One region of the Agrobacterium sp. 22-221-1 genome, then DNA from elsewhere that is predicted to be linked to it. Evidence: riboswitches for the same ligand, from Rfam matches in the RefSeq annotation. Region 1 holds a riboswitch; each other region holds the start of a gene.
The links. Region 1 has a riboswitch for thiamine pyrophosphate ahead of thiC (phosphomethylpyrimidine synthase ThiC). Riboswitches for the same ligand answer to the same signal wherever they lie in the genome.
Positions count from the first base shown of each region.

Region 2: another riboswitch for thiamine pyrophosphate. It lies ahead of thiB (thiamine ABC transporter substrate binding subunit); the one in region 1 lies ahead of thiC (phosphomethylpyrimidine synthase ThiC).
Region 3: another riboswitch for thiamine pyrophosphate. It lies ahead of ACQZ5N_RS04750 (ABC transporter permease); the one in region 1 lies ahead of thiC (phosphomethylpyrimidine synthase ThiC).

Region 1 is NZ_JBNWCL010000004.1:5,745-9,366, forward strand. Features, by position in the region: gene thiO (glycine oxidase ThiO) at 1-549, opposite strand, end outside; gene thiC (phosphomethylpyrimidine synthase ThiC) at 551-2,374, opposite strand; TPP riboswitch at 2,470-2,581, opposite strand; gene ACQZ5N_RS07505 (acyl carrier protein) at 2,764-3,015, shown strand; gene ACQZ5N_RS07510 (acyl-CoA dehydrogenase family protein) at 3,015-3,622, shown strand, end outside.
Region 2 is NZ_JBNWCL010000004.1:166,391-170,012, forward strand. Features, by position in the region: gene thiP (thiamine/thiamine pyrophosphate ABC transporter permease ThiP) at 1-937, opposite strand, end outside; gene thiB (thiamine ABC transporter substrate binding subunit) at 957-1,970, opposite strand; TPP riboswitch at 2,010-2,120, opposite strand; gene ACQZ5N_RS08230 (VOC family protein) at 2,166-2,558, opposite strand; gene ACQZ5N_RS08235 (ABC-F family ATP-binding cassette domain-containing protein) at 2,657-3,622, opposite strand, start outside.
Region 3 is NZ_JBNWCL010000002.1:269,621-273,242, reverse strand. Features, by position in the region: gene ACQZ5N_RS04760 (hydroxyethylthiazole kinase) at 1-136, opposite strand, end outside; gene ACQZ5N_RS04755 (ABC transporter substrate-binding protein) at 133-1,083, opposite strand; gene ACQZ5N_RS04750 (ABC transporter permease) at 1,080-1,865, opposite strand; TPP riboswitch at 1,990-2,092, opposite strand; gene ACQZ5N_RS04745 (pilus assembly protein TadG-related protein) at 2,312-3,601, shown strand.

The DNA.
Region 1 (3,622 bases):
AATCCCGCCGATTGCCGCAGCACCAGTGCAATCCACCACCCGGTCGAACGGCTCTTCATCCAGCGGGATACCCATATGGAACTGCACACCCATGGTGCAAAGCCGTTCATGCAGCGATTTCAGTGCAAGACGCGGATCGAGATGCCCCTCACCCGGAAAATAAAGCCCGGATCGAAACCGCCCGGCAAGATCTGGCTCCAGCGCGGCGATTTCGCCCTCATCCACCCAGCGATAGCCAGCGGTCCGCGATGCGAAACGCGAAAGCTCCGCCTTATCGCGGGCCGGCGCAACAACCAGCGTACCGTGCCGCACGACAAGGCCGGGTGTCGCTTCATCCCACCAGTCGAGCGCCGCCTGACCGAGCGTCAGAACCGCCGCTTCAGCGCTTTCACGCTCGCACCAGGGCGCCAGCATGCCGCCCGCATACCAGGATGCGCCGCGCGAGGGTTCGGCATTGCGCTCGCAAACCGCGACGGTAACGCCGTTTCGCGCCAGTTCGAAGGCCGCCGTCAAACCGGCGACCCCCGTTCCCTTGACAAGCACGCGCATGCTATTCGGCATCCGCAGGCGTCGCGAGCGGCATATAAAGCTCGCCACCTTCCTTGAAGCGTGCGGCCATGGCCTCCAGCCCCTCCTTCTGCGCCTCGGCGCGGATATCGTGAGAAATCCGCATCGAGCAGAATTTCGGCCCGCACATGGAGCAGAAATGCGCGACCTTGTGCGCTTCCTTCGGCAAGGTCTCATCATGGAAGGAGCGCGCCGTATCCGGGTCCAGCGACAGGTTGAACTGATCCTCCCAGCGGAACTCGAACCGCGCGCGCGACAGCGCATCGTCCCGCACCTGTGCCGCCGGATGACCCTTGGCGAGATCGGCGGCGTGGGCAGCGATCTTGTAGGTGATGACGCCGACCTTGACGTCGTTGCGATCCGGCAGGCCGAGATGTTCCTTCGGCGTGACGTAGCAGAGCATCGCAGTGCCGAACCAGCCGATCATCGCCGCACCGATGCCGGAGGTGATGTGGTCGTAACCCGGCGCAATATCGGTGGTGAGCGGCCCGAGCGTATAGAAGGGCGCCTCACCGCAGGTCTTCAACTGCTTGTCCATATTCTCCTTGATCTTGTGCATCGGCACATGGCCAGGGCCTTCGATCATCACCTGGCAATCCTTCGCCCAGGCGATCTGCGTCAACTCACCGAGCGTCTCCAGCTCCGCGAATTGTGCGGCGTCATTGGCGTCAGCAATTGAGCCGGGACGCAAGCCATCGCCCAGCGAGAAGGAGACGTCGTAAGCGCGGCAAATGTCGCAAATCTCGTCGAAATGCTCATAGAGGAAGCTTTCCCTGTGGTGATGCAGACACCACTTGGCCATGATCGACCCGCCGCGCGAGACGATGCCGGTGACGCGGTTGACGGTAAGCGGGATGTAATGCAGCCGCACGCCGGCATGGATGGTGAAGTAATCCACACCCTGCTCCGCCTGTTCGATCAGCGTATCGCGAAACACTTCCCAGTTCAGGTCTTCGGCAATGCCGTTGACTTTCTCAAGCGCCTGATAAAGCGGCACCGTGCCGATCGGCACCGGCGAATTGCGGATGATCCATTCGCGGATATTGTGGATGTTGCGACCGGTAGACAGGTCCATGACGGTATCCGCGCCCCAGCGGATCGCCCAGACCATCTTCTCCACCTCTTCCGCCATGGAGGAGGTGACGGCGGAATTGCCGATATTGGCATTGATCTTGACGAGAAAATTGCGGCCGATGATCATCGGCTCAAGTTCCGAATGATTGATATTGGCAGGGATGATGGCGCGGCCGGCCGCCACTTCCTGACGCACGAATTCCGCCGTGACATAGTCCGGGATATGCGCCCCGAAACTTTCGCCGTCACGCGCCAGCTTTTCCCTGGCCGCCTCGCGCCCGAGATTTTCACGGATGGCGATGAATTCCATTTCCGGCGTGGTGATACCGGCCCGCGCATAGGCAAGCTGGGTCACGGCTTTACCGGCCGTGGCTCTGAGCGGCTGGTGGCGTACCGAAAATTCAGGCGTCAGGCGTTCGCCGGTGGCAAAGCCGTTATCCTCCGGCTTGACGTGCCGGCCGTCATAAGCCTCGACATCGCCGCGCGCCACGATCCAGTCATGACGCGGACGCGGCAGACCCTTTTCAATCAGAACGGTATGCGAAGGATCGGTATAGGGACCGGAGGAATCGTAAACCGTCACCGGCGGTTCGCCCGCCGTCGGATGAACGGCGATCTCGCGCATCGGCACGCGGATATGGGGATGTAAAATACCGGCTTTGTGGATTTTGGTAGAGGCGGCATGCGGCCCGGTGGTGACGACAAGCGGGATATTCTTGGCAGCGATATTCATCTTGAGGCTCCAAAGTTTGACAGTGGAGACCCAGTTCGAGCCGGAATGATGGAAAATACCGAATTGCCGAAACGCGACGTCATGCGCCCGCCCGACCTTCGGTCTTTGCACCGTCCCTACGCCAGTATGAACTGGATCAGGTTCAACGGGTCACTGCGCATGAAAGCAGAATCTCAGCCCCTTGACGGGACACCCCTGGTGAATGGCCACAGCAAAAAACACCGACCGGCATTTGTCAAGGCCGACGATCCATGCTTGGCAAAGGTGCGGGAATGGCGCATGCTGCCGTTAGTTGTAATTAACCTAACGGTTTAGGCGAATATTATCGTTTGCAACGTAACGATAAGCACAAACCATCCTGATGTGAAATTCATGGGAGATACGTCGGAATGAACGCGACTATTCGTGAAATACTGGCCAAATTCGGCCAGCTTCCAACCCCAGTCGATACGATTGCAGATGAAGCCGATCTTTATGCGGCAGGCCTTTCTTCCTTTGCATCCGTGCAATTGATGCTCGGCATCGAAGAAGCATTCGATATCGAATTCCCCGACAATCTGCTGAATCGCAAGTCATTTGCGAGCATCAGGGCCATTGAAGACACCGTTAAGCTCATTCTGGATGGTAAAGAGGCAGCCTGATGAACGTCACCGTAGCGCCGCAGGATGAAACGCTGTCCGCGCGCGCGGGCCGTGTCGCGGCAATTGCCGCCAAACACGCGGATGAGGTGGATGTCACCGGCCGATTCCCACAGGAAGCCGTCGACGCCTTGCGACAGGAACGCCTGCTCGGCATCCAGGTCCCCTCTTCGCTGGGCGGCGAAAGCGCTTCCTTACAGGAAATCGCCGATATCTGCGCCCGGCTCGGTCAGGCCTGTTCGGCAACCGCGATGATTTTCGCCATGCACCATATCAAGGCATCCAGCCTGGTGGAACACGGCGAGACGAGCGCATGGCATGCCGGCTTCATGAGCCGCATCGCCAGCGAACAGCTTCTGCTCGGCTCCGCCACCACCGAAGGCGGCATTGGCGGCAATCTGCGCAACTCCATCTGTGCAATCGAAGTCGAAGGCGATTTCTGCCGGCTGGAAAAGGACGCCACCGTCATTTCCTATGGCAGCAATGCCGATGCGATCCTTATCACCTCGCGCGCCCACAAGGATGCCGCGCCCGCCGATCAGGTGATGACGGTCTTTCTGAAAAACCAGTACACGCTCGAAAAGACCCATGTGTGGGATACGCTCGGCAT
Region 2 (3,622 bases), 160 kb from region 1:
AACCCGAGACAGCGATGGCGACAAGCGGCAGGCCGATCAGCAGAACAGCGAAAACGATTGCCGCCCCATCCCAGAGGCGGACACCGATGCCCTTTCCGTCGAAACGGCGAAGGGAACGACCAAGCGAGGGAATTTCCGCTTCGGGCGACGGCAAAAAGGCAAGAAGGCCGAGCAGGATTGCGGTGAGGCCAATCTGCAAAACCGAAAGCGCAATCGCCCGCTGCGGATCGAAATCGAACCGCAGCGCCTGATAGATCGCCACCTCCAGCGTCGTTGCTGCCGGCCCGCCGCCCAACAGAAGAACGAGCGTGAAGCTGGTGGCGCACAGCATGAAGACAAGCCCGGCAATGCCGGGGACGAGACGCGCGACCGCCGGCCATTCGATAAAACGGAAAATCGAAACCGGCCCCATGCCGAGGCTCGCCGCCATGCGCCAATATTCGCCCGGAATGCGCTCCAGCCCTGCCAGCATCAGCCGCACCGAAAGCGGCAGATTGAAAAACACATGGGCAATAAGAATACCAGACAGGCCGTAAATGCTGAAAGGTTCATCCTCCCCGGCAAAAACGAGTGCCGAATTCAAAACGCCCTGCCTGCCCCAGATGGTGATGATGCCGAAGGCGCCAACGATGACAGGCAGACCCATCGGTACCGCCATCAGCCTGACGATCCAGATTCTTCCCGGAAACTCGCGCCGACGGCAAAGCGCCAGCGCCACCGGCAGGCCGAGAACAATGGAAAGAAGGGTGGAAAGCATTGCCTGATAAAGCGTGAAACGCAGGATGCGCAGCGTATAGGCATCCATGATGCCGGCAGCGGACGCGCCAGCATCGAAGGACAGGAGAGCCGCAACCGCGAGCGCCATGAACAGGAAAACGGCGGCAAAAGCCGCCGTTCCGAAAATGATCGACCGCCGGTAATCGCGACGCAGCATCATGCGCGAGTGTGCCTCTTCCTCAATTCATGCTCATGGCGGCAAGCCATTCATCGATCCATGCCTTGCGGTTCTTCGCCACCTCTTCCGGATCCATCAGGAAAGTCTTCTGCGGCACCACGAGTTTTGAAAACGCCTCCGGCAAGGGCTTGGAGGTCGCCGCGACCGGCATCATCCAGTTGTTTTCCGGAATGGCATCCTGAAAACCGGATGTCAGCGTGAAAGCGAGGAATTGCTTTGCCAGTTCCTTGTGCGGCGCGTTTTTAAGGAGACCGGAAACCTCAATCTGGATGTAATGCCCTTCGGAAAAGGCGGCGGCCTGATAACGATCCGTTTTTTCAGCGACCATGTGATAGGCGGGTGAGGTGGTGTAGGAGAGCACCATCGGCACCTCACCCTTGGTGAAGAGGCCATAGGATTCCGACCAGCCCGGCGTAACGGTGAGAATGCGCTTCCTGAGCTTTTCCCAGGCCTCCGGGGCCTTGTCGCCGTAAACCGATTTCACCCATAGCAGCAGGCCAAGCCCCGGTGTGGAGGTGCGCGGATCCTGAATGACGATTTTCTGCGAGGGGTCGCCTTCCACAAGGTCTTTAAGGCTCGCCGGCGGGTTTTTCACCGTCTGCGTATCATAGATGACAGCGAAATGGCCGTAATCATAGGGAACGAAAACATCGTCCGTGTAGCCGCCCGGCACCTTGGCCGCCGATGCATCGATGCCGCTGACATCGAACAGACCGGTCTGTTTTGCTTCCGCGACAAGATTGGTGTCGAGACCGACGACGACATCCGCCTTGGACCCCGCCCCTTCAAGCTTCAGACGATTGAGCAGCGCCACGCCATCGGCCACGCCGACGAAATTGAGCGTGCAATTGCAAACCTTCTCGAAGGCCTCCTTCACCTTGGGACCGGGACCCCATTCGGAAACGAAGCTCTCATAGGTGTAGACGGTCAGTTCCTGTCTATCCTGTGCAACAGCAAGACCGGGCAGAAACAGCGAGGCGGCAACGAGGGAATTCAGGAAAAGACGACGGCGCACGGGTATCTCCTCAAAAAAACGATAGGGAAATAGCCGCCTGCATTAAAGCCGTCTAATCCCTCCGCCGGTATGAACCGGATCAGGTTCTTCGGGTTGGCAAGCCTCTCAGCCTTTTACACCCAAGCGCAAAAGACACCCCGTTAGATCAAGATGATGGTGTAGTCCCGCCGTCCCTGATTGGCAAGATGGCCGAGGTCAGCCCTGTTCCGTCATATGCACCAGTTCCCAGACGTGCCCGTCGGGATCCTGAAAGCTGCCGGCATACATGAAGCCATGGTCCTGAACGGGCTTCCAGCCGCTGCCGCCGGAGGCGAGCGCCGTCGCGATCATCCGGTCGATTTCCTCCCTGCTTCCGGCGGAAAGACAGGTCAGAACCTCGGTGGTTCGCGTCGCGTCGGCAATGTCGCCGTTGATGAAATCGCGGAAACGTCCCTCCTGGAGAAGCATCACGAAGATATTCTCTTCCACGATCATGCAGAGCGTGCGGTCATCCGAATATTCCGGGTTGAAGCTGAAACCGAGAGCGGTGAAGAAGTTTCTTGATGTCTCGATATTCTTGACCGGCAGATTGACGAAAATCATGCGCATTTTCACAACTCCTCCAAACGAACGCCGGCATAGAACGGCAATTCTGCTTTTCTATCAAAGGCGGGAGGAGGACCGGTCAAACGGGGAACTGATTGCCTTCAGCCCTCCAGTTCCTCGCGCAGCATCTCCAGTTCCAGCCATTCTTCTTCCATGGCCTCCAGCTTGTCGCGCAGCTTCGACATTTCCTGCGCCAGCGTGTTGAAGGCCGCCGGGTCCTTTGTGAAAAGCTCCGGATCGGCCATGCGCTGCTCGCGTTTTGCGATTTCGCCTTGCGCCTTTTCCATCTCCTTCGGAAGATTTTCGAGCGCGAATTTCTGCTTGAAGGAAAGCTTGCCCTTGGCCTTTGAAGGATCCTGCGATGCGGAGGCGGAAGGTGCGGCCTTCGCCTTTTCCTGTTTCTCAGCCTTGCGTTTTTCTTCCGCCGCGCCCTTGCGCTGCGCCATCATGTCCGAATAGCCGCCGGCATATTCGATCCATCGTCCGTCCGGCTCATCCGGATTGACGGGCGCGATGGTGGAGGTGACGGTGCGGTCGAGGAAATCGCGGTCGTGGCTGACGAGGATAACGGTGCCGGAAAAGCCAGCAACGATTTCCTGCAACAGATCGAGCGTTTCGATATCGAGATCGTTGGTCGGCTCGTCGAGGATCAGAAGATTGGTCGGCCGCGCCAGAATGCGCGCCAGAATAAGGCGCGCGCGCTCGCCCCCGGAAAGGTTGCGGATCGGTGTGCGGGCCTGTTCCGGCTGGAACAGAAAGTCTTTCATATAGCCCGTCACATGCTTCAATTCGCCGTTGACCAGCAGATTTTCACCACGACCATCGGTCAGATAATGCGCGAGCGTATCGTTGGGATTGAGATCCTCGCGTTTCTGGTCGAGCGTCGCGATTTCCAGATTGGTGCCGAGCTTCACCGTGCCGCTATCGGGCTCCATCTGGCCGGTGAGCATCTTCAGAAGCGTGGTTTTACCGGCGCCATTCGGGCCGACGAAACCGATGCAATCGCCGCGATGGACGCGCAGCGAAAACGGTGCGACGATCACGCGCTCGCCATAAGCCTTGGTGAT
Region 3 (3,622 bases), on a different contig from region 1:
CGCCGACGACGGTGATGCCGTCTGCGGTGAATTTCTGCACCACGGTGTTCATCAGGCAATGTACGCGCGGGCGCGTTTTGCGCACGCGCTCCAGAATCTCGGCGGCGATTGCCGCTGTCGGAAAAGTCGTGGTCATGGCTGCTGCAGCTCCACGGCGATGTCGTCCGCCGCCGGCGCCTGCTTGATCAGCTGCATTTCCTGCATGAAAGCGCCGAAACGGGCATAGCGCGCGCGGTCGAGTGCAGCCGGGCGCTTGGCGAAGCGCGGCAGCGTGTCGAAGAAGGCCTGCTTGTTCAGCGCATCGTCAAGGTTCGGATAGGCCTTGATGAAAAGCTGCCAGGATTCCTGAGGATGATTGGTAATGAAGATCGCGGCTTGCTCCACGGCGGAGAGGAAACGCGGCAGCCGGCTGTCCTTTGCGAGATCGCGGTGGGTGACGAAGATCAGCTCGTCATAGGCCGGCACGCCGTGTTCCTCCGGGAAGAAGGAGCGGCCTTCATGTCCCTCGAGCCTCATCTGCGTCAGCTCGAAATTGCGGAAGCCGCCAAGCGTCGCATCCACCTTGCCGGCGATCAGGGACGGCGAGAGAGAGAAATTGACGTTGATGAGTTCGACATCGTCCTTCGTCAGGCCGTCCTTTTCCAGCATGCGCTTCAGCATCGCATCCTCGAAGCCGGAAACGGAAAAGCCGACCTTCTTGCCCTTCAGGTCCTTCAGGCTCTTGATCGGCCCGTCGGCCAGAACGGTGACAGTGTTGAGCGGGGTTTCGACCAGTGTACCGAAACGCACGAGCGGCAGGCCGGCATCGTGATCGAGATAGAGGTTCGGCTGGTAATGCACGCCGATATCGGCCTGTTTGGCCGAGACGAGGCGCGGCACGGCGGAGGGGTCTGCGGGCGGAACCAGTTCCACCTCCAGCCCCACATCGGCAAACAGGCCGCGTTCCCTGGCGATCACCATCGGCGCATGATCGGGGTTCACGAACCACTCGAGCAACACGGTCAGCTTGTCTGCCGCATGCGATTGCATGGGTGAAAGCACGCTTGCTGCCGCGACGACGAGGGAAAGAAGAGTTCGTTTCATGGTGCCGAAAGTCTCCGTAAAGATCTGAAAGGAATGGTGTGTTCTGTTTCCTTGGCCCAGGGGGCCATATTGGCGGTCGCCCGGTCGACGATGAGCCGCAGCAGCACCGCCATGATGGCGAGAATGGCCATGGCGGCGAACATGGTGTCGGTCTGCATGCGGGCATTGGACTGGATCATCACAAACCCAAGCCCGGCCGATGCGCCCACCCATTCGCCGATGACGGCGCCGAGCGGGGCAAGTGGCGCCGCCACCCTCAAGCCCGAAATCAGCGATGGCAACGCCAGCGGCACACGCAACCGGGTGAGGACCTGCCAGTGGCTCGCCTCAGTCAGCGAGGCGGCGTCAAGGATGGCGCGATCGGTGCGGTTGAGGCCATCCGTGAAAGCGGAGGCAACGGGGAAGAAGATGATGATCGCCGTCATGACCACTTTCGAAGCCATGCCGAAACCGAACCAGAGGACGAGGATGGGGGCGAGCACGAAAACCGGAAAGGCCTGCAGCACCAGCACCATCGGCCAGACGAGGCGGCCGAGGCGCGGGATGGCGGCAATCGTGAAAGCGACGAGAATGCCGGCGGCGATGCCCGCCGCAAGCCCGAGCGCCATTTCACCAAGCGTTACCAGTGCCTGCCCGAACAGGAAGCCCGGCTGGCGCCAGAAAGCGCCGGCAACATCGGCGGGCGATGGCAGGATATAGCGGGGCGGCGAAAACAGCCACGTTCCCGCCTGCCAGAAAACCAGCAGAAGACCGACACCGTTCAGCGCATGGGTGGCACGCATGAGCCGGACCTCAGACGCAGACGCACCGTGTGCGAAGGGCGGAAGGTTTCAGCATCATCATTCGTCTCCAGATGTGACAATCTCGGAGATCAGGCAAAGCGGAGAAGAGAAAGGGCAGCGCCTCTTGGCGCGACAGTTCCGTTCCTACGCCGGCATGACCCGGATCAGGTTCAAGGGTCCGGCTCATCGCCATCTCAGCACCGTTCGGTGCTCCCCTCGGAAGAGTTTGTTTTGTAGGTCAAGTTTCATAAATGTCAACGTCCCGCCAGCGATCCGTCGTCAGGCGTGATCGTGAATGCCTGAACGGGTTTGCGCTGATGCGCATCTCCAATTGGCGTATTAGTTATTGAGGAAATTAGATTTATCGAAAATTAGTTATCTCTTGAAACTGCCTTTCAATATTATTCGGCTAACTTTCCCTCCGGGGAAAGGTTCCGGGGGCGAATTTGAAGAACATCTGGCAGGATAAATCGGGAAATTTCGGCATTCTCAGCGCCCTGTTGATGGTGCCGCTGATCGGGGCGGCCGGCGTGGCACTCGATGTGACGCATGGCATGGCTGTCAAATCGGACCTGCAGATGGCGGCGGATGCCGCGGCGCTTGCAGTGGTTGCCGATACGTCGTCGAGCGTTCACAAGGCAAAGGAAATGTCGGGCGACGGTGTCATTTCGCTTGGCACTGATGAAGCCTCCGCATTTTTTGAAAGCAATGAGCGGGCCAATCCCGATTATAAGCTCCTGTCTCTTGATGTGTCGGTGATCAAACACGGTAACGCCATCGAATCCTCGGTCAGCTTCAAGGCATCGGTCGGCACGACGCTTTCACGGATACTCGGAGAGGATCTCATCACCGTTTCGGGCAAGGCGACCGCCAAATACGAGACGGAAACATTCAGCGACTTCTATGTCCTGCTGGATAACACCCCTTCGATGGGCGTTGGCGCGACGCCGACCGACGTTGCTACCATGGTTGCCAATACGAGCGACAAATGTGCTTTCGCCTGTCACATCGTGAAAAACGGGGTGGTCGATACAAACAGCTATTACTACAAAGCCAAAAGCCTCGGGGTCACTACACGCATCAATGTGGTGGCGCAGGCTACGGCAAGCCTGATGGATACGGCAAAGTCCACGCGGAAAAGCAGCAATCAATATCGCATGGCTGTCTATACCTTCGGAGAGAAGGCGGAAGATACGAAGCTGCTCGAAGTCGTTCCCCTGACCTCGGATCTGGCGACCGCGAAGAAAAAAGCGGGCGAAATCGATCTGATGTCCATTCCTTATCAGGGTTATAATAACGACCAGCAGACCGATTTCGACCGGGCGCTGACCCAGATTGGAGACAGGATCGGCTCTTCGGGCACCGGTGCGAGTTCGGCGAGCCCGGAGAAGATCGTTTTCTTCGTGTCAGATGGCGTCGGCGACAGCTACAAGCCATCCTCCTGTACCAAAAAAACGACCAGCGGCCGCTGTCAGGAACCGATCGATATCAAATATTGCACGAAGCTGAAGGAAAAGGGTTTTCGCATCGCCGTGCTTTATACCACCTATCTGCCGCTGCCGACCAATGGCTGGTACAATAGCTGGATCGCGCCCTTTCAGCCGGAAATCGGCGCACGTATGCAGCAATGCGCTTCGCCGGGCCTGTTCTTCGAAGTCAGCCCGTCGCAGGGCATCAGCGATGCGATGACCGCCCTTTTCAAAAAGGCCATCACATCACCCCGCCTGACGGGGTGATGGCAGGGACGAACCCACTAG